2 regions of the Virgibacillus sp. CM-4 genome follow, and region 1 is predicted to be linked to the other one. Evidence: predicted binding sites of a transcription regulator. Region 1 holds the regulator's gene; the other holds the start of a gene.

Region 1 (9,891 bases):
ATTTTATAAAATAAAACAGGAGGTGCGAAAATTTGGAGGAAATCCTAGATGACTTATTAGGTGAACATTTCTATCTCATTATGACACGTGTGTTAATTGCACTGGTTTTATCTGGATTAATTGGATTTGAAAGAGAGATTAAGAATCATTCAGCGGGTTTTCGCACACACATCTTAGTTGGTGTGGGTTCTTGTTTAATGATGCTTCTTTCGCTATTTGGTTTCGAATCATTTATGGAAGAATATGATCAAGTTCAATTTGACCCAGCGAGAATTCCTTCATATGTTATTAGTGGGATCGGCTTTCTTGGAGCGGGTACGATTATTGTTTATGGTGGAACCATTCGTGGTTTAACAACTGCTGCTTCTATATGGACCGTAGCTGGACTAGGTTTAGTAGTCGGAGCAGGAATGTACGCAGCAGCTGTTTTTACAACGTTGATTATTTTATTGAGTTTAATTTTTCTTAATAACTTTGAGCGATTGTTTAGACGTGGTGGCAGCTCGAATTTAATACAAATTGTTACATTACCTGGTTTACATGTAAATGAAGTTGTTGCTGCTTTTGAAAAATTTAATTTAACAATAAAAGAAGTAGAGATCATCAAAATAGAAAATGACTTGCGAAATATATTTATTAAAATCGAAAAAAAGCCAGACTTAGATCGTATATCATTATTCGAGGAGATCTCAAAGGTTGATCATGTTAAAAATATCACGGAACTTAAATAAGAAAGACTACAAAAAGAACCTTACAACATACAATAAGTTGTAAGGTTTTTAAAAAATTTAAGGATGATACCACTCTTAGGTTTTGTATCTTTGTTTTTTGTCAAAAATAAGCTTAGACAATGTATTTGCATCTTTAGTATTTTGCCGTATAATAAAGGTATAGTCAAAGATAGTCAAAGTCAAAGGATAATGATCTAAAAGGGGGTGGGCATATGAGTAATATATCAGATATAATTGAAAATTATCTAAAGCAAATACTCCAAGCAAAAGGGAAAAATGTAATTGAAATAAAACGAAGCGAGATTGCTGATCAATTTCAATGTGTCCCCTCACAAATTAATTATGTGATTAACACTAGGTTTACCGTGGAAAAAGGATATATAGTTGAAAGTAAACGTGGAGGCGGTGGATATATTCGAATCATGCGAGTTATTCATCAAGATAAATCAGATCTAATTGATGAGATTATTAGTATGGTCAATCCAACCGTCTCGCAACAAAAAACCATAGATGTCTTAGAAAGGTTATTAGAGGAACAAATTGTTACGCAGAGGGAAGCAAAGATTATGCTTAGTGCAATAGGAAGAGAAACGCTAGCTTTCCAACTGCCATTACGTGATGAGATCCGTGCACGCATATTAACTTCTATGCTTCGTACGTTAAAGTATTTAAATAAGTAAAGGGGGTAATCAGAAAATGAAGTGCCAGGAATGTCATGAGCGACCTGCGACACTCCATTTTTCCCAAGTAATTCAAGGGAAGAAAATGGAAGTCCATGTTTGCAATGTTTGTGCAAAGGAAAAAGGGTATATGAATTATCCTGAAGATGGTTATTCCTTGCATCATTTGTTATCTGGACTCTTTAACTTTGATACATCTAATATTGCAAGCGCACAAGGAACTACTTACCAGCAGGTAAATGAATTGCAGTGTCCAAAATGTGAATTGACTTTTTCTGAATTTAAACAGATTGGTAAATTTGGGTGTGCAGTCTGTTATGAAACGTTTAATGAACGTCTTGACCCTATTTTTCGCCGAGTACATGCAGGAAATACAAAGCATAATGGTAAAATACCGAAACGTCAGGGTGGGGACTTGCATAAAAAGAAACAGGTAGAAGCTTTAAAAGATCAATTAAAATCCTTAGTTGAAAATGAAGCGTTTGAAGAAGCTGCAAAAGTCCGAGATAAAATTAAAGCATTGAATCAAGACCAGGATAAGCCAGAGGCAGGTGATCAGTCTTGACTTTACAACAGTTTATGAATGAAGCGCTTAGCCCGTGGATGAGAAAAGAAGGCCCAGATAGCGATATTGTATTAAGCAGTCGGATTCGGCTTGCTAGAAACTTTGCAAATGTAGCTTATCCTATTCTTGCTGATCCAGATCAATTAGAAGAAATTCGCAATTTCTTTAAAGAGAAATATGAGAATCAATCTTTTGAGGAATATAAACAGTTTGCTTTTATCTCTATTCGAGATTTATCATCAGTAGAAAAACGGGTATTAGTAGAAAAACATTTAATTAGCCCTTTATTGGCAAAATATTCCGAATCAGCAGCCACTTTAATATCAGAAAATGAGCAAGTGTCATTAATGATTAACGAAGAAGATCACATTCGAATGCAATTATACTTCCCAGGTTTTCAGCTATCCAAAGCACTTAATAAGGCTTTTGAATTTGATGATTGGCTAGAAGAGAAAATTAATTATGCATTTGATGAAACAAGAGGGTATTTAACCAGCTGTCCTACAAATGTGGGTACCGGTATGCGTGCTTCTGTTATGATGCATCTTCCTGCACTCGTTTTTACAAAGCAAATTAATCGTATGATTCCAGCAATTAATCAATTAGGTTTAGTAGTTCGCGGAATCTATGGGGAAGGCAGTGAGGCTCAAGGTAATATTTTTCAAATTTCTAACCAAATAACCCTTGGAAAGTCGGAAGAAGATATTGTTGAGGATTTGCAAAGCGTGGTACAGCAGCTTATTGAGCATGAGCGACATGCACGGGAACAGTTAATGGATCAAATGCGTACAAAATTAGAGGACCGGATATGCCGTTCATATGGTGTACTAGAATATGCAAGAATTATTGAATCGAAAGAAGCTGCTCAATGTTTATCAGATGTTCGATTAGGGATAGACTTAGGATTATTAGGAAATGTTTCTCGAAATATATTAAATGAATTAATGATACTTACGCAACCAGGATTCTTACAACAATATGCCAAAAAAACGTTGACAGCAAATGAACGTGATGTGTTACGAGCGTCACTCATTCGCCAGCGATTAGAATTAGAGAAATAGATAGGAGGAATTATTATATGATGTTTGGACGTTTCACTGAAAGAGCACAAAAGGTACTAGCGTTATCACAAGAAGAAGCTGTACGACTTGGACATAATAATATTGGTACAGAACATATCCTTTTAGGACTTGTCAGAGAGGGCGAAGGGATAGCTGCTAAAGCCTTGCAATCATTAAACCTTGAAATATCTAAAATTCAAGAAGAGGTGGAGAAATTAATTGGAGTTGGCAAACAGCCAATGCAGTCGATTCACTACACGCCTCGTGCCAAAAAGGTTGTGGAACTTTCACAAGACGAAGCAAGGAAACTAGGGCATTCCTATGTAGGTACAGAGCATATTTTACTGGGACTTATCCGAGAAGGCGAAGGCGTTGCGGCACGCGTATTGAATAATTTAGGTGTTAGCTTAAATAAAGCGAGACAACAGGTGCTTCAATTGCTTGGAAGCAATGAATCACAGACAAATCGTCAAGGTCGTGGTCAGCAATCCAATGCAAATACGCCTACATTAGATTCATTAGCTCGTGATTTAACTGTAAGTGCAAAAGAAGGGAATATTGATCCGGTTATTGGACGTAGTAAGGAAATCGAAAGAGTAATTCAAGTTTTAAGTCGCCGGACAAAAAACAATCCAGTACTAATTGGAGAACCTGGTGTTGGGAAGACAGCTGTAGCAGAAGGGTTAGCCCAACAGATTATTAATAATGAAGTTCCGGAAATATTACGCGATAAACGCGTGATGACCCTGGATATGGGTACAGTAGTTGCAGGAACAAAATACCGTGGTGAATTCGAGGATCGGTTAAAAAAAGTGATGGAAGAGATTCGCCAGGCAGGAAACATTATTCTGTTTATCGATGAATTACACACATTGATCGGTGCTGGTGGGGCAGAAGGAGCAATTGATGCTTCCAATATACTTAAACCATCTTTAGCTCGTGGAGAACTACAATGTATTGGTGCTACTACATTGGATGAGTACCGTAAATATATTGAAAAAGATGCTGCTCTGGAACGTAGATTCCAGCCAATCCAAGTAGATGAGCCGACATTAGAGGAAACCGTTCAAATATTAAATGGTTTACGTGATCGTTATGAAGCGCATCACCGTGTAACGATAACAGATGAAGCAATAGAAGCAGCTGCTAACCTATCTGATCGCTATATTACTGATCGTTTTCTCCCGGATAAGGCAATTGATTTAATTGATGAGGCTGGTTCAAAGGTTCGTTTACGCTCTTATACCGTTCCACCAAACCTAAAAGAATTAGAACAAAAACTTGAAGAAGTCCGAAAAGAAAAGGATGCAGCTGTGCAAAGTCAAGAATTTGAAAAAGCGGCATCGCTTCGTGATTCAGAACAACGTCTTCGTGAAGAGTTAGAAGAAACAAAGAATGAGTGGAAAGAAAAACAAGGCCAAACCGATTCAGAAGTCACCATCGAAGATATTGCTAGTGTTGTTTCTACCTGGACTGGTGTGCCTGTTTCGAAATTAACCAAAGACGAAAGCGATCGATTATTAAATATGGAAGGAATACTACACAATCGTGTAATTGGGCAAGAGGAAGCTGTAAATGCTATTTCCAAAGCTATTCGAAGAGCACGTGCTGGATTAAAAGATCCGAAGCGGCCAATTGGTTCCTTTATTTTCTTAGGCCCTACTGGTGTTGGAAAAACAGAATTGGCTCGTGCCCTAGCAGAAGCAATGTTTGAAGATGAAGATGCTATGATTCGAATAGATATGTCGGAGTATATGGAAAAACACGCTACTTCTCGCTTAGTTGGTTCTCCTCCAGGATACGTTGGTTATGACGAGGGAGGACAATTAACAGAAAAGGTACGTAGAAAACCATATTCTGTTGTTCTATTAGATGAAGTAGAGAAGGCACATCCAGAAGTATTTAATATTTTATTACAAGTGTTGGAAGATGGTCGACTTACAGATTCTAAAGGGCGGGTTGTAGATTTTCGTAATACCGTCCTAATCATGACTTCTAATGTAGGTGCAAGCGAATTAAAACGAAATAAATATGTTGGCTTTAATCTTGAGGAGGAAGGCCAAGAATATAAAGATATGAAATCAAAGGTGATGGATGAGATGAAAAAGTCATTCCGTCCAGAGTTTCTTAACCGAATTGACGAAACCATTGTATTCCATTCCTTAGAGAAAAAGCATATGAAGAATATTGTAACCTTAATGGTAGAGCAGTTACAACGACGCCTTAAGGGCCAAGATATTGATTTCTCACTAACAGATAAGGCAGTTGAAAAAATTGCTAATGAAGGATTTGATCCAGAATATGGCGCTAGACCACTTCGTCGTTCCATCCAGAAAAACATCGAAGATTTATTATCAGAAGAACTGCTTAAAGAAACAATAACAAAAGGTCAAAAAGTGAAAATAGGTTTAAATAATAAAGGGGAATTTATTATTCTTCCTTAAATCCTATAAGGAAAAATGGTCTTCATGAGAGTAAGGTGCTCTTATGGAGACCCTTTTAGATATACTTTATAAAAAATGCAGAATGGAAGAAATGCCCTAATCGTATAACGTTCATCCGCACCATATGGTATGTTAAAATAGAAAAGAAAGATGAAATTCAAGTAGCTACGCTTCAAAACATATAAACTTCTTATTAAAGTGAAACCGATAGGCATGTAGAAACTCCATTGTAATTTCCCTCAAAACTATTCATTACTGATATGCCAGTCAACTAAATTGTGGCAAGACTATGGAAATATTTGATTAAATTGATAGGAACCTGTAACTTTCTTATTGCTAAAATCGTTTATAATAGATAAGTGAAGGGGTAGAGGAATTTGGCGAAACGAAAAACAAAATATGTTTGTCATGAATGTGGGTATGAATCCGCCAAATGGATGGGTAAATGCCCTGGTTGTAATAATTGGAATACATTCATTGAAGAAATTGAAGTTACTGGCGGCAGACATAAACAGTCTTTCCAAACAGGAGCAAGATCTGTTGGTAAACCAGAAAAGATTACGTCAATTGAAACAAAAGAGGAGCCAAGGATCACTACAACGATGAAAGAGTTCAATCGTGTACTAGGTGGTGGAATTGTTCCGGGATCTTTAGTACTTATTGGTGGTGATCCTGGTATAGGGAAGTCTACCTTGTTATTACAGATTTCATCGCATTTAGCGGATAAACAATTGCCAGTTCTTTATATTTCAGGTGAGGAATCGACAAAGCAAACAAAACTAAGAGCCGATCGCTTAGGTGTTAAAACAGGCTTATTATATGTGCTAGCGGAGACAAATTTAATGGATATAGCCAATCAAATAGAAGCAGTAAAGCCTTCTTTTGTGGTGATTGATTCCATACAAACCATCTTTCGCGAAGAAGTCTCAAGCGCACCGGGAAGTGTTTCACAAGTACGAGAATGTACATCCGAATTGATGAAGCTTGCAAAAACAAATGGAATTCCAATATTTATTGTGGGACATGTAACCAAAGAAGGGGCTATTGCTGGTCCCAGACTATTAGAACATATGGTTGATGCTGTGCTCTATTTTGAAGGAGAACGTCATCATACGTATCGGATATTACGCGGTGTGAAAAACCGGTTTGGCAGTACGAATGAGATGGGTATCTTTGAAATGAAAGAGGAAGGATTACGAGAAGTACTAAACCCCTCTGAGATATTTTTAGAAGAACGTTCACAGGGTGCTGCTGGATCAACTGTTGTTGCATCGATGGAAGGAACTAGACCTGTACTTGTTGAAATACAAGCATTAATATCTCCGACTGCTTTTGGAAATCCACGTAGGATGGCTACTGGTGTGGATCACAACCGTGTTCCGTTATTAATGGCAGTATTGGAAAAGCGTGTTGGACTAATGCTTCAGAACCAAGATGCTTATATAAAGGTTGCTGGAGGCGTGAAATTGGATGAACCAGCTATTGATTTAGCAATAGCTGTAAGCATTGCTTCTAGTTTTCGAGATCAACCTACAAAACCAGATGATATTTTTATAGGTGAAGTAGGCTTAACAGGCGAAATTAGGCGTGTGTCTAGGATAGAACAACGTGTTCAGGAAGCAGCGAAGCTTGGATTTAAACGGGTAATTTGCCCAAAAAATAATTTAGACGGTTGGACAACCCCTGATAATATTGAAGTCATTGGTGTTAATTCGGTACAAGAGGCATTGAATTTAGGTGTAAGTCGATAAATGGAATAATATTTATTGTAATATGTTTTTTTATTTGATATAATAATATGTTTATATATTTGAATTAGGATGATAGCTATGCTATGCTTTAATTGACATTATAATATTTTATTACTTTCGAAGGATTATTTTTTTTGAACCTCGGCAATAATATAGGTTAGGAGGTGGCAGTGGTGCTGAAAAAGATAGTTCATTTATTCTTTATTATATTAGGCGGTACCGTTGGGTATTTATATGTCCCTGATATCTTGACTTTATTAGATTTTACAGATGCAAATTGGGTGTTTTCACCATATGTAGGAACGGTAATTGGTGCAATTATTTTCTTTCTCCTTTCATATTGGCTTGTTGATTATATTGTCGGTTTTTTAAAGTGGGTAGAAGAAGCGCTTATAAAATTGCCTGTTGGTGATCTGTTTTTTGGAAGTTTAGGTTTAATGGCAGGATTAATTATTGCCTTTTTAGTTAATATACCATTAACGGATATTAATATTGAATTAGTATCTCAAGTACTTCCGTTGTTTACAACAATATTGCTAGGTTACTTTGGTTTTCAAGTTGGGTTTAGAAGAAGAGATGAATTTTTAAACTTATTGAATATCAATAAAAAGGAACGTGAAAAACGCAAGCCGGCTGAAAATGAGCAGCAACAAGTTTCTGCCATTTCACCGAAAGCTAAAATTTTAGATACGAGTGTTATCATTGATGGGCGTATTGCTGATATTTGCCAAACAAATTTTTTAGAGGGGACCATTGTAATCCCTCAGTTCGTTCTAGGTGAATTGCAGCATATTGCCGATTCATCCGATGTGCTAAAAAGGAATAGAGGCCGTAGAGGGCTTGATGTATTAAACCGTATCCAGAAGGAATTGCCTGTTAAAGTGGAAATTTACGAAGGTGATTTTGAAGATATACATGAAGTGGATAGTAAACTTATTAAGTTAGCAAAAGTAATTGATGGCATCGTTGTGACGAATGATTTTAATTTAAATAAAGTCTGTGATTTACAAAGTGTGCATGTGTTAAATATCAATGATTTAGCGAATGCGGTTAAACCAGTTGTTTTACCTGGAGAAGAACTTGTCGTCCAAGTCATTAAAGACGGTAAAGAACACAATCAAGGTATTGCTTACTTAGATGATGGTACTATGATTGTGGTTGAAGAGGGTAGAGATTATATTGGCAAAACCATAGAGGTATTAATTACGAGTGTGTTGCAAACATCTGCCGGTCGAATGATATTTGCTAAACCAAAATTACTTGAAAAAGCATTGTAAAAAAGGTATAACTTATAAAGGATAGATAAAGTGATAACATCGATTGTTATCACTTTTGTTATACTGAAGAGGGAAGTATAATTTTATTTAGAAATCATCTTAGACTATCACCGCAGTTAACGCAGGATGTAACGTTGCCTGTGCCATTAAAGCCGGATGAGTCTATTAGTTACTTATTTTATGTATTGATATAGAAAGGGGCAGAACCATGACAAACCAGGTTCGAGTACGTTATGCGCCAAGTCCAACTGGTCATTTGCATATCGGGAATGCACGTACAGCATTATTTAACTATTTATACGCCAAACATTTTAATGGGAAAATGGTCATTCGAATAGAAGACACAGACGATAAAAGAAACGTAGCTGGTGGGGAAGAAAGTCAGCTCAAATTTCTAAAATGGCTCGGTGTTGATTGGGATGAGGGAGCAGACATAGGTGGTGATTATGGCCCTTATCGCCAAATGGAACGACTTGACATCTATCAGAAATATGTAGACGAACTCTTAGAGAGGGGTTTAGCATATAAATGTTATATGACAGAAGAGGAATTAGATGAAGAAAGAGAGGAGCAGCGTGCAAAAGGACAAGTTCCTAAATATTCAGGTGCACACCGTGATTTAACAGCCGAACAGATTGCAGTGTTTGAAGAGGAAGGGCGTAAGCCAAGCATTCGTTTCCGTGTACCAGATAATACGACGTATACGTTTATGGATATGGTTCGTGGCAAGATCACATTCGAATCCAGTGATTTTGGTGATTGGGTCATTGTAAAGAAAAGCGGAATACCTACGTATAATTTCGCAGTTGCCATTGATGATCATTTAATGGAAATTACAAATGTTTTGCGTGGGGAGGAGCATATCTCGAATACTCCGAAACAAATGATGGTTTATGAAGCGTTTGGTTGGGAGCCGCCACAGTTTGGACATATGACGCTTATTCTTAATGAAGAGCGAAAAAAATTAAGTAAACGTGACCAACATATTTTGCAATTTATTGAGCAGTATCATAATCTTGGGTACTTACCAGAAGCTCTCTTTAATTTCATTGCCTTATTAGGCTGGTCACCAGTTGGAGAGGAAGAGATCTTCGATAAAGAAACATTGATTTCTATTTTTGATCCAGAAAGACTTTCAACGTCTGCCGCAATATTTGATCGTCACAAATTGAAATGGATGAATAATGAGTATATAAAAGCAGCAGATTTAGGGGATGTAATTGAACTTGCAATGCCGCATTTAGTGGAAGCTGGTAAGCTATCAGCAAATATGGATGCAGCTACAAAGGAATGGGCAGAAAAGGTAATTGCGCTTTATAAAGATCAATTAAGGTATGGTGCGGAGATCGTGGAGTTAACCGATATGTTCTTTAATAAAGAGA
Region 2 (9,891 bases), on a different contig from region 1:
AATGAAAATACATTAAAATGGTCAAAAGAATTAGGTTATATTCACATTTTTTGGTCACTTGCCTTCATTGATTGGGAGACAAACAAGCAAAAAGGATGGAAGTATGCTTATGATCAAATTATGGATCAAATTCACCCCGGAGCGATTATGTTATTACACACTGTATCGTCGGATAATGCAGAAGCACTTGACCATATTATTAATAAATTAAAGAAACAAGGCTACAGTTTTAAGAGTTTAGACGACCTCGTTTTAAAAGACCAATTACCTCCAGCATTATATGGGTTATAATCTTAGAAAAGCTTCATTCTAGTATACCAATACGAGATGAAGCTTTTTTATTTAAGAACCCATTGCTTTATTTAAAATTTTCGCAACCTTTGGTATACTAGTGAAAAAACAAGGAGTTGTTAATAATGCGACGAGAAGATTTAATTGCTCCACCTAATTATAATATTGCAATGGAAATGGAAAGACATGCAAAAGATCCGAACAAGCTTGCGTTAATCTGGGAAAACCAAGCAGGAGATCAATATTCTATTACATATAATGATTTAGTAAGAAATGCAAATAGAATTGGAAACGCTTTCCTTGAAAGTGGTCTACAGAAAGGCGATAAAATTTTGGTTATGGTGCCTCGTTTAATTAAGGCATATGAAGTATATTTAGCTGCATTAAAAACAGGGATTATAATTATTCCTAGTTCAGAAATGTTAAAGACAAAGGACCTCCAATATCGTGTAACACATGGAGAAGTTCGTGGCATCATAAGTTATTATCCATACATTGACCAATATCTAACGATTGATCAATATGAAGACTTGCATCGGTTCGTCATTGGAAAACCTCAAGATGGATGGCTTTTTTTAGATGGCTTAATGGAGGATGCGAGTGATCAATTACAAGTAGCAGAAACAAGAAGGGACGATATCGCCTTTTTACCTTATACATCGGGGACAACAGGCAATCCAAAAGGAGTTGTCCATACGCATGGATGGGGTTTTGCTCACTTAAAAACAGCCGCAGAAAACTGGTTATCGATTAATAATGGCGATAAAGTGTGGGCGACAGCTGGACCAGGTTGGCAGAAATGGGTTTGGAGTCCATTCTTATCCGTTTTAGGTGTAGGGGCTACAGGCTATATTTACAATGGAAAGTTTGATGCGAAAACATATTTACAATTGTTACAAGAGCATAAAATTAATGTTTTATGCTGTACGCCTACAGAATATCGAATGCTGGCAAAAGCGGATCATCTAGATGGATATGATTTATCTGCATTGCATAGTGCTGTATCAGCTGGAGAACCCTTAAATGTTGAAGTCATTGATACATTTCAACGTTATTTTAACATCACTGTTCGTGATGGTTACGGGCAAACCGAGAATACATTATTACTAGGTTTCTTGAAAGGTATGGAGGTTAAACCTGGGTCAATGGGAAAACCTACTCCCGGAAACGATGTGGATATCATTGATGAAAATGGAGAACCTGTCACACCTGGTGAAGTAGGTGACATTGCTGTTAGACTTGATTGTCCAGCATTGTTTCGTGAATACTATAAAGATGAAGAACGAACGAATATGTCAAGACGAAGGGAATATTATATTACAGGTGATCAGGCTTCCAAGGATGAAGAAGGATATTTTTGGTTTGAGGGAAGAAGCGATGACATTATTATAAGTTCAGGGTATACCATTGGCCCTTTTGAAGTAGAAGATGCTTTAGTTAAACATCCTGCTGTACAGGAGTGTGCCGTTGTAGCCAGTCCAGACGAACTGCGAGGAAATATTGTAAAAGCCTTTATTGTATTACGTGATGGGTCCCGTGCAGAAGAACCACTGATTAAACAGCTACAAGATCATGTAAAAACACTAACAGGACCTTATAAATATCCAAGAAAGATTGAGTTCATTGATGAACTACCAAAAACCACATCAGGAAAGACAAGGAGAGTAGAATTACGAAATAGAGAAAAAATTAAAACGCAATGATTAGTCAAAAAACAAGGAGCATTTCATGCTCCTTGTTTTTTACCGCTGCCTTATGTTTAATAACCAAATTACTTTGGGAATAATAGTTATGAAGTCAGGTTATGACTGGTTTTAAGTAAAGGTTAAAAAAATTTGATCAAACCTCTTGAAAGTCAAAGAAGGTCAGAGTATAATGATAATCAAAGGTCAAAGATAGTCAAAGTCAAACTAGAGTAAACAACATTAAATGATAATTCCAAGGAGGAATGGAAATGCTTTGTCAAAATTGTGGTCAAAACGAAGCAAGTATAAATGTTGCAATGAATATTAATCATCAACAAATGCAAATGCATCTTTGTAATGAATGTTTTCGTGAAATCCAAGGACAAATGATGAATTCCAATGACTTCTTCTCAAATACACCATTTGGAAATGCTTCTAACGCATTTTCTCAGCAAGGAAATGGAGCACAAAAAATGGGCACAAGAACGAAAGAGAAAAATGGGAACCGTGGGAATGGATTAATTGATCAACTTGCCAAAAATGTGACACATGCAGCAAGAGCTGGATTAATTGATCCGGTTATTGGAAGAGATAAAGAAGTAAAACGTGTAACGGAAACCTTAAATCGAAGAAATAAGAATAATCCGGTATTAATTGGCGAGCCGGGTGTTGGTAAAACGGCAATCGCAGAAGGATTAGCCTTGAAGATTACGGAAGGTGATGTTCCTGCTAAATTAATGAACAAGGAAATCTATATGCTAGATGTGGCATCTTTAGTTGCGAATACTGGTGTTCGAGGTCAATTCGAAGAACGTATGAAGCAGCTTATTCAAGAATTGCAAGAACGTCAGGAAGTTATCTTGTTCGTGGATGAAGTTCACCTTATAGTTGGAGCAGGTACGGCAGAAAGTTCACAAATGGACGCTGGCAATATCTTAAAACCTGCATTAGCACGTGGGGAGCTACAACTAATTGGTGCTACAACATTGAAAGAATATCGTCAAATTGAAAAGGATGCTGCACTTGAACGTCGTTTGCAACCAATTATGGTAAAAGAGCCAACGAGTGAAGAAGCGGTGCAAATACTACAAGGAATAAAAGATCGCTATGAAAATTTTCATGAGGTTCGTTATTCTGATGATGCGATTCAAGCTTTCGTAACACTTTCAAAACGTTATATTCAAGATAGATATTTACCAGATAAGGCAATTGATCTGATGGATGAAGTTGGTTCACGCTTGAACCTATCAAATTCTCAAAAAGATTCTGATTCCATTAATCAACGCTTAAACGAAATAATTAAAGAGAAAGAAGATGCAGCAGAAAAAGAAGATTATGAACGTGCTGCTCATTTAAGATATCAGGAGATACAATTACAAAAACAATTAGATAAAGCAAAAGATGAAGAGCAAGTAATCGATGTAGACATTTCTGATATCCAATTAATTGTGGAAGAAAAAACAGGTATTCCGGTTACAAAGCTACAAGCCGATGAGCAAGAAAAAATGAAAAACATTGGTAAAAACTTAGGAGCAAAAGTAATTGGACAAGACGTTGCTGTTAATAAAGTAGCAAAAGCAATTCGTCGAAGTCGTGCCGGCTTAAAATCAACGTATCGACCAATCGGTTCTTTCCTATTTGTAGGTCCTACTGGGGTAGGGAAGACGGAATTAACGAAAGCATTAGCTGAAGAACTATTTGGCTCAAGGGATTCATTAATTCGATTAGATATGAGTGAATATATGGAAAAACACGCCGTGTCCAAAATTATTGGTTCACCTCCTGGTTATGTAGGCCATGAGGAAGCAGGACAATTAACGGAGAAAATTCGCAGAAACCCTTATTCCATTATATTGTTAGATGAAATTGAAAAAGCACATCCAGATGTGCAGAATATGTTCTTACAAATTATGGAGGATGGTCATTTAACAGATTCACAAGGAAGAACAGTGAGTTTTAAAGAAGCTGTCATTATTATGACAAGTAATGCTGGAACTGGGGTTAAGACGGTTAATGTAGGATTCAATAGTGATTCACATGAATCGGTTTCTACTTTGGAGAATTTAAGTGCTTACTTCAAACCAGAATTCTTAAACCGTTTTGATGCGATTATCCAATTCAATGAACTTACTGAAGAAAACTTAATGGAAATTGTTGATCTTATGCTTTCAGATCTACAAAAAACCATGGAAGAGAATAATGTTACCATTACGATAACAAAAGAAGCTAAAGAAGTATTAGTTCGACTTGGCTATGATCGCCGTTTTGGTGCAAGACCTTTACGCAGGGTTATCCAAGATAAGATTGAAGACCAACTAACCGACTTAATTTTAGAGGATAACCATATAGAAACTGTTCAAGTAGATGTTATCGATAATAATATTGTGGTGAAACAAGCATAGGAAATGATAAAAACCGCTGACTGTGAATGAAGTCAGCGGCTTTTTTTATGCCCTCATAACTCCCAGAAACTTACTTTAAAGCAATTAAATAATTCCATCGCTTTTGTAAAAAGATAAGTTTATCTATATAAGAAAGAGGATGCATTTTCATGGGCAAAAGCAGCGTTTTATTTGGAATTATTGCTTTTTTTATATGCTTTAACGGTAATATGCTATCTATACATAGTGAAGCATCTTCATCAGAAATGCAGGTTCACTTTATTGATGTTGGTCAAGGAGATAGCATGTTGATAAAAACACCTGGAAATAAAAATATTTTAATTGATGGTGGCCCCCCTGATGCGGGAAAGAAGGTTGTATCGTATTTAAATGAAAAAAAAATAGACAAGATCGATCTCTTAGTAGCTACCCATCCAGATGTCGATCATATTGGTGGATTACCTTATATAATGAAGCATATAAAGGTAAAGAAGATCCTAGATTCTGGAAAGCTTCACACAACAAGAATGTATGCGAAATATATTCAAGAAATACGTAAACAGGAGATACCAGTCAAAGTTGCCAAACAAAACGAAAAAATATTGCTTGATCCTGCTGTAGATATTCAAGTATTAAACACATACAAGAAATCGAGAAGCAATAATCAATCTTCCATTGCATTAAAGATGTCTTATGAAGCAATGGATATCCTATTTATGAGTGATGTCGAAATTGAACAGGAAAAAGAAATTATGAAAAATGTCGATGTGGATGCGGAGGTTATTAAAGTTGGCCATCATGGTTCAAATACAAGTACATCATTGAAATTCTTAAAAGCAGTAAGCCCAGATACAGCCATTCTAACATATAGCAAAGACAATGATTATGGTCATCCAGTTGACCGTGTTATCAATAATCTCTACCGCGTAAATGCTAATATATATTCTACTGGTGCGCTAGGAAATTTAGTAATTCGTACGGATGGTGAAGATTACCTGGTACTTCCAGAAAGAGAACCATTATATGATTTAGATGCAAGTTAATAATTTACAAAAATATACAAAAATGATATCATATTGATATAAAAAGGGATGGGGAAGGTGTGTCAATGATGATTCAAGAAAAACCGGCATGGACGATGAATGGTTTTTTGGGAATTTTACTTATTGCAGGATTACTTGTGGTAACCATATTAAGTCTGATTCAGCAACAATTTATCATAGGAATTACTTGCTTGGTTGTTGCAATCACCTTAGGTAGTGGTATTACGTTGGTTCAGCCTAACCAGTCACAAGTTGTTATCTTTCTTGGGAAATATATGGGGAGTATTCGGAGAGAAGGTATAGTAGTGACGGTACCTTTTTCCATACGAAAAACAATTTCACTTCGCGTGCGTAACTTTAATAGCAATCGGCTAAAAGTAAATGATGTAAATGGTAATCCAATTGAGATTGCTGCGGTTATTGTCTTTAAAGTTGTCGATAGTGCCAAAGCAGTTTTCGATGTCGATCGTTATGAACAATTTGTAGAAATTCAAAGTGAAACAGCAATACGTGCTGTTGCAACAAAATATCCTTATGATACTTTTTCGGATGCTGAATTAACGTTAAGAGGCAATGCAGAGGAAGTTTCGAATGAATTGACTAAGGAGTTACAAGCTCGATTAAATGTGGCAGGCGTGCAAGTTATTGAGACGAGATTAACACATCTTGCTTACTCTACAGAGATAGCTCAGGCCATGCTTCAGCGTCAGCAAGCAAGTGCAATCATTGCAGCTAGAAAGCAGATTGTTGAAGGTGCTGTTGGCATGGTTCAAGATGCTATTCATCAATTGGAAAGCAATGGAGCAATGGAACTCGATGATGAACGGCGGGTTGCAATGGCAAATAACCTACTTGTTTCTATTGTCTCTGATCATGGAACTACGCCTGTAGTAAATACAGGATCCCTATATCAATAACTTAAAAGAGGGGTAATATGTCGAAGAAGAAGAGCTTTCCGCTACGAATCGATCCAAAGCTTTATGAACTGTTACAGATTTGGGCAAAAGATGAATTCCGGAGTGTAAATAGTCATGTGGAATTTTTACTTCGAGATGCAGTGAAGAAAGCAGGAAGGTTGCCAAAGAGCCAAGATAAAAAAATTGGAGAAGATTGAAGCTACATGCAGCTGCGCATGTAGCTTTTTTTTTGCTAAAGAAGGTCCACAATATACGTGCCTATTTATTAATAGAGGTATTGACATTTTTAAGATATGGTTATATGGTTAATTACATAAGTAACGAACCAAATAACGTGAAGGTGAAAACATATGAAAAATCATTTAGACGAAAATAAGCCAATCTTTCTCCAAATTAAAGAACATTTAGAAGACTCGATTATGAATGGTTCTATTAAACCAGGTGAACGTGTACCATCTACAAATGAATTTGCTGCTTATTACCAAATTAATCCAGCCACTGCAGCTAAGGGTATTAATGAGCTCGTTGCCGAATTGATTCTGTTTAAGCGAAGGGGTGTAGGTATGTTCGTAACCGAAGAGGCAAAGGAAATTGTCCTGCAGAAACGGAAGCAAATATTCTATGACAATTATATGCTTCCATTAAAAAATGAAGCAAAAAAATTAAGTATTAGTGAGGCAGAATTAAAAGAGATGATTGAAAGGAAGGGATCTATCAATGAACGTTGACGTTTGTAATGTAACGAAACGATATGACCAGGATACAGTATTAGATAATGTATCATTTCGTCTGAATGGCCCGCAAATATATGGATTACTAGGGAGGAACGGTGCAGGAAAAACAACATTTATGGATATTATGGCGGGGAATACTTTGGCTTCCAGTGGCAATGTGCTCATAAACGGAGAGGAACCTTTTGATAATGAAGGGGTAAATGCAACTATTTGTTTAATCAAAGAAAGCAATAATTTTAAACGAGACTTAAAAATAAAAGAAATTCTTCGTGTTTTTTCATTTTTTTATCCAAACTGGGATCAACCATTAGCTGATCAATTAATTCAGGAATATCAATTAAAGCCGCATGCAAAGGTTAAAACATTATCAAAAGGGATGGAATCCGCACTTGGAATTATTGTGGGTTTAGCAAGCAAAGCACCAATTACTATCTTTGATGAACCGTATATTGGGTTGGATGCTGCAGCTCGAAAAAATTTTTACATGAAAATGTTAGAAGAATTTGAAAATGAGAAACGGATGATTATCTTTTCTACCCATCTCATTGATGAAGTCAGTTTAATGTTTCATGAAGTATTGATATTACAAGAAGGAAGGCTTGTTTTACAAGAGTCTGCAGAGGTTCTTCGTCAACGTAGCTGTGCTGTATCTGGAAGTGTCTTGGATGTAGAAGCTTTTATAAAAGATAAAGAAGTAATTGAAACAAAACAATTAGCTGGAACGATGACAGCCTATATCTTTGGAAACATAAAAGAAGCGAAAAAACAAGGTTTTCACGTAGAGGGGATACCAATACAAGAATTAATGATTCATCTAACAGAAAAGGGGAAGGGGGCATCTATAAAGTGAATAATCAATTGAAAGGACTTATCTATTTTTATATGGTTGATATCCGCCATTCTTTAAAGGTTTTTTGGATAATATTATTATCGATTCTAATGGTGTCGATTGCTTTTGGATATTATATAAAAGCAATCGATGGTGGCATGATGACATTCAGCCTAACTGGGCCAATCTATATTTACTGTAGTATCGTTGCATTTATTTCTGTAAGGGAGTACATCCCATTCGCAATTAAAATGGGGGCAACTCGAAAAAACATTTTTATTTCAATTGGGATCTTTTTTCTCCTATTATCAGCAGTCAAAGCTATCGTAGCAAGTCTTTTACAGGAACTTGTTTTATTCCTAATAACTGGAATTGGAATAGATGGATTCTATTTTCTCCATCTAGCCCATTTTATCGACGATACGTGGTATATACGAATCGGTATGGATATCATGACTATCTTCTTTGCAATGTCGTTTATGTTTATGCTTGGTTTAATCTTTTATCGATATGGTTTTTTCGGCGGGGGAATTACCCTCGGTATTGTTGGCGTTATGTTCTTATTCGGGATCGCTACTGGATGGATAGTGGATTTTATCGCCGAAATCATATCGCATCTAGATATGCTATTCTTTATACAACTATTTGCAGTTGGTATCTTCTTCTACTTCTTATCGTTTTTCATTTTAAAAAGGATGACAATTGTAAAGATGCGGTAACCTAAAACAAAAAAGGCTGTTAAGCGATCAAGCTTAACAGCCTATTGTAAACATTAAGGCATAATTAAATAGTTAAGAGAACAATTCCCAATGTAATTAGAATAAAACCAATGACAATTACCCACGATATCGGCCTTCCCCAATTCATTGTCCAGCCAATTCCGAATCGTTTTTCGATGAATATGGTTGGATCATCTTTGTTCACATAAAATTGACCAAGTTTCCAATAACGATCATCATCTCGATTAACTGTTTTTCCATTACTATCCATAGATACTGTGACTCGACTACCACCTTGCCCGGTTTTGTAAGACAGAATAAATGCCCAAATAATAATAGCAAATACAGTAATTACGGCAGTAGTTATTAAGAATCCTTGTGGAATGGAATAGATAAAAGACAGCTGTACAGTAGAGAGTAGCATCGATAATATAATTCCGCCATATATAGTAAAAGCAGACCATCTTCTACGGAAAATAGTATTCTGATGCATAGATTTTTCCGGGTTTTCCGCACTAAGCTGTTGTTTTGCCTTTCCTGTTAAGGTGTTAACAAAAATAAAGATTAATATAAGATAAAGTTGCGTAATTGGAAGTGCTAAAACAGTGCGATATGATTTTGTTGCGAAATTCGTAATTTCCCCTTGAAAGTTGTATTGCATCGGTATTTTTTCAGGTATATGTTCGTAGGAAAGAAATGTCAAGATAATCGTAGAAAAAATAAGAACAAATGGAACAATGAACCAGTTATTGGAGTATCTTAATTTCTGCTGTCTAAACTGAGTGTGGATGGCTAATTTCTGTGTTCGTTGCCTTCCCCACTTGGCAGTTGATTTTATTTGTTTCATTTTTTGATGAAATATCAAGTAAATCATAAAGCTAATTATCATAAATAAAGTAATCGTTGTCCCAACTAACCAACCAACCATTGATTCACTCATGTTTGTAAATAAACCATATCCTAGGAAAACACATATGGTTAGTAAACTAATAACACCGATGATGATGGTGTATTTTTTACGCATGGATTTCAACGCTGAAGTATCATAAATATCCGCTGGGATAGATACTCCAAAGCTTTCCGTTTTTCGGGTCCAATAAGGAATAAACATAATAGAAATAAACGCTGGTAACAATGTAAGGGTTATAAGAAGGATGAGGTTAGTCATCATTTCTACCTCCAATTTGAAAATCATGATAAATAGTCTGGCACAGGGTGAGGAATTCTTCTTTTGATAAATCTTTGCATATACTTTCAGCAATTAGTGGTCGGAGTTTTTGTTGTACTTGCTC

Evidence for each region. Region 1 encodes CtsR, which represses protease genes until heat stress. Its sites were predicted from a motif close to ATGGTCAATAAAGGTCAAACA; they were not measured.
Region 2: the regulator CtsR is predicted to act here: its motif matches at 2,177-2,197, upstream of M948_RS32325 (ATP-dependent Clp protease ATP-binding subunit).

The regions. Positions count from the first base shown of each region.
Region 1 is NZ_AUQA01000009.1:73,956-83,846, reverse strand. It holds gene M948_RS42365 (MgtC/SapB family protein) at 33-731, shown strand; gene M948_RS42360 (CtsR family transcriptional regulator) at 944-1,411, shown strand; gene M948_RS42355 (UvrB/UvrC motif-containing protein) at 1,428-1,976, shown strand; gene M948_RS42350 (protein arginine kinase) at 1,973-3,037, shown strand; gene clpC (ATP-dependent protease ATP-binding subunit ClpC) at 3,055-5,481, shown strand; gene radA (DNA repair protein RadA) at 5,859-7,232, shown strand; gene M948_RS42335 (PIN/TRAM domain-containing protein) at 7,406-8,509, shown strand; gene gltX (glutamate--tRNA ligase) at 8,718-9,891, shown strand, end outside.
Region 2 is NZ_AUQA01000005.1:22,014-31,904, reverse strand. It holds gene pdaA (delta-lactam-biosynthetic de-N-acetylase) at 1-291, shown strand, start outside; gene mbcS (acyl-CoA synthetase MbcS) at 417-1,994, shown strand; gene M948_RS32325 (ATP-dependent Clp protease ATP-binding subunit) at 2,246-4,378, shown strand; gene M948_RS32320 (ComEC/Rec2 family competence protein) at 4,528-5,400, shown strand; gene M948_RS32315 (SPFH domain-containing protein) at 5,472-6,317, shown strand; gene M948_RS32310 (Arc family DNA-binding protein) at 6,335-6,514, shown strand; gene M948_RS32305 (GntR family transcriptional regulator) at 6,668-7,045, shown strand; gene M948_RS32300 (ABC transporter ATP-binding protein) at 7,035-7,901, shown strand; gene M948_RS32295 (hypothetical protein) at 7,898-8,599, shown strand; gene M948_RS32290 (DUF1648 domain-containing protein) at 8,664-9,770, opposite strand; gene M948_RS32285 (GntR family transcriptional regulator) at 9,760-9,891, opposite strand, start outside.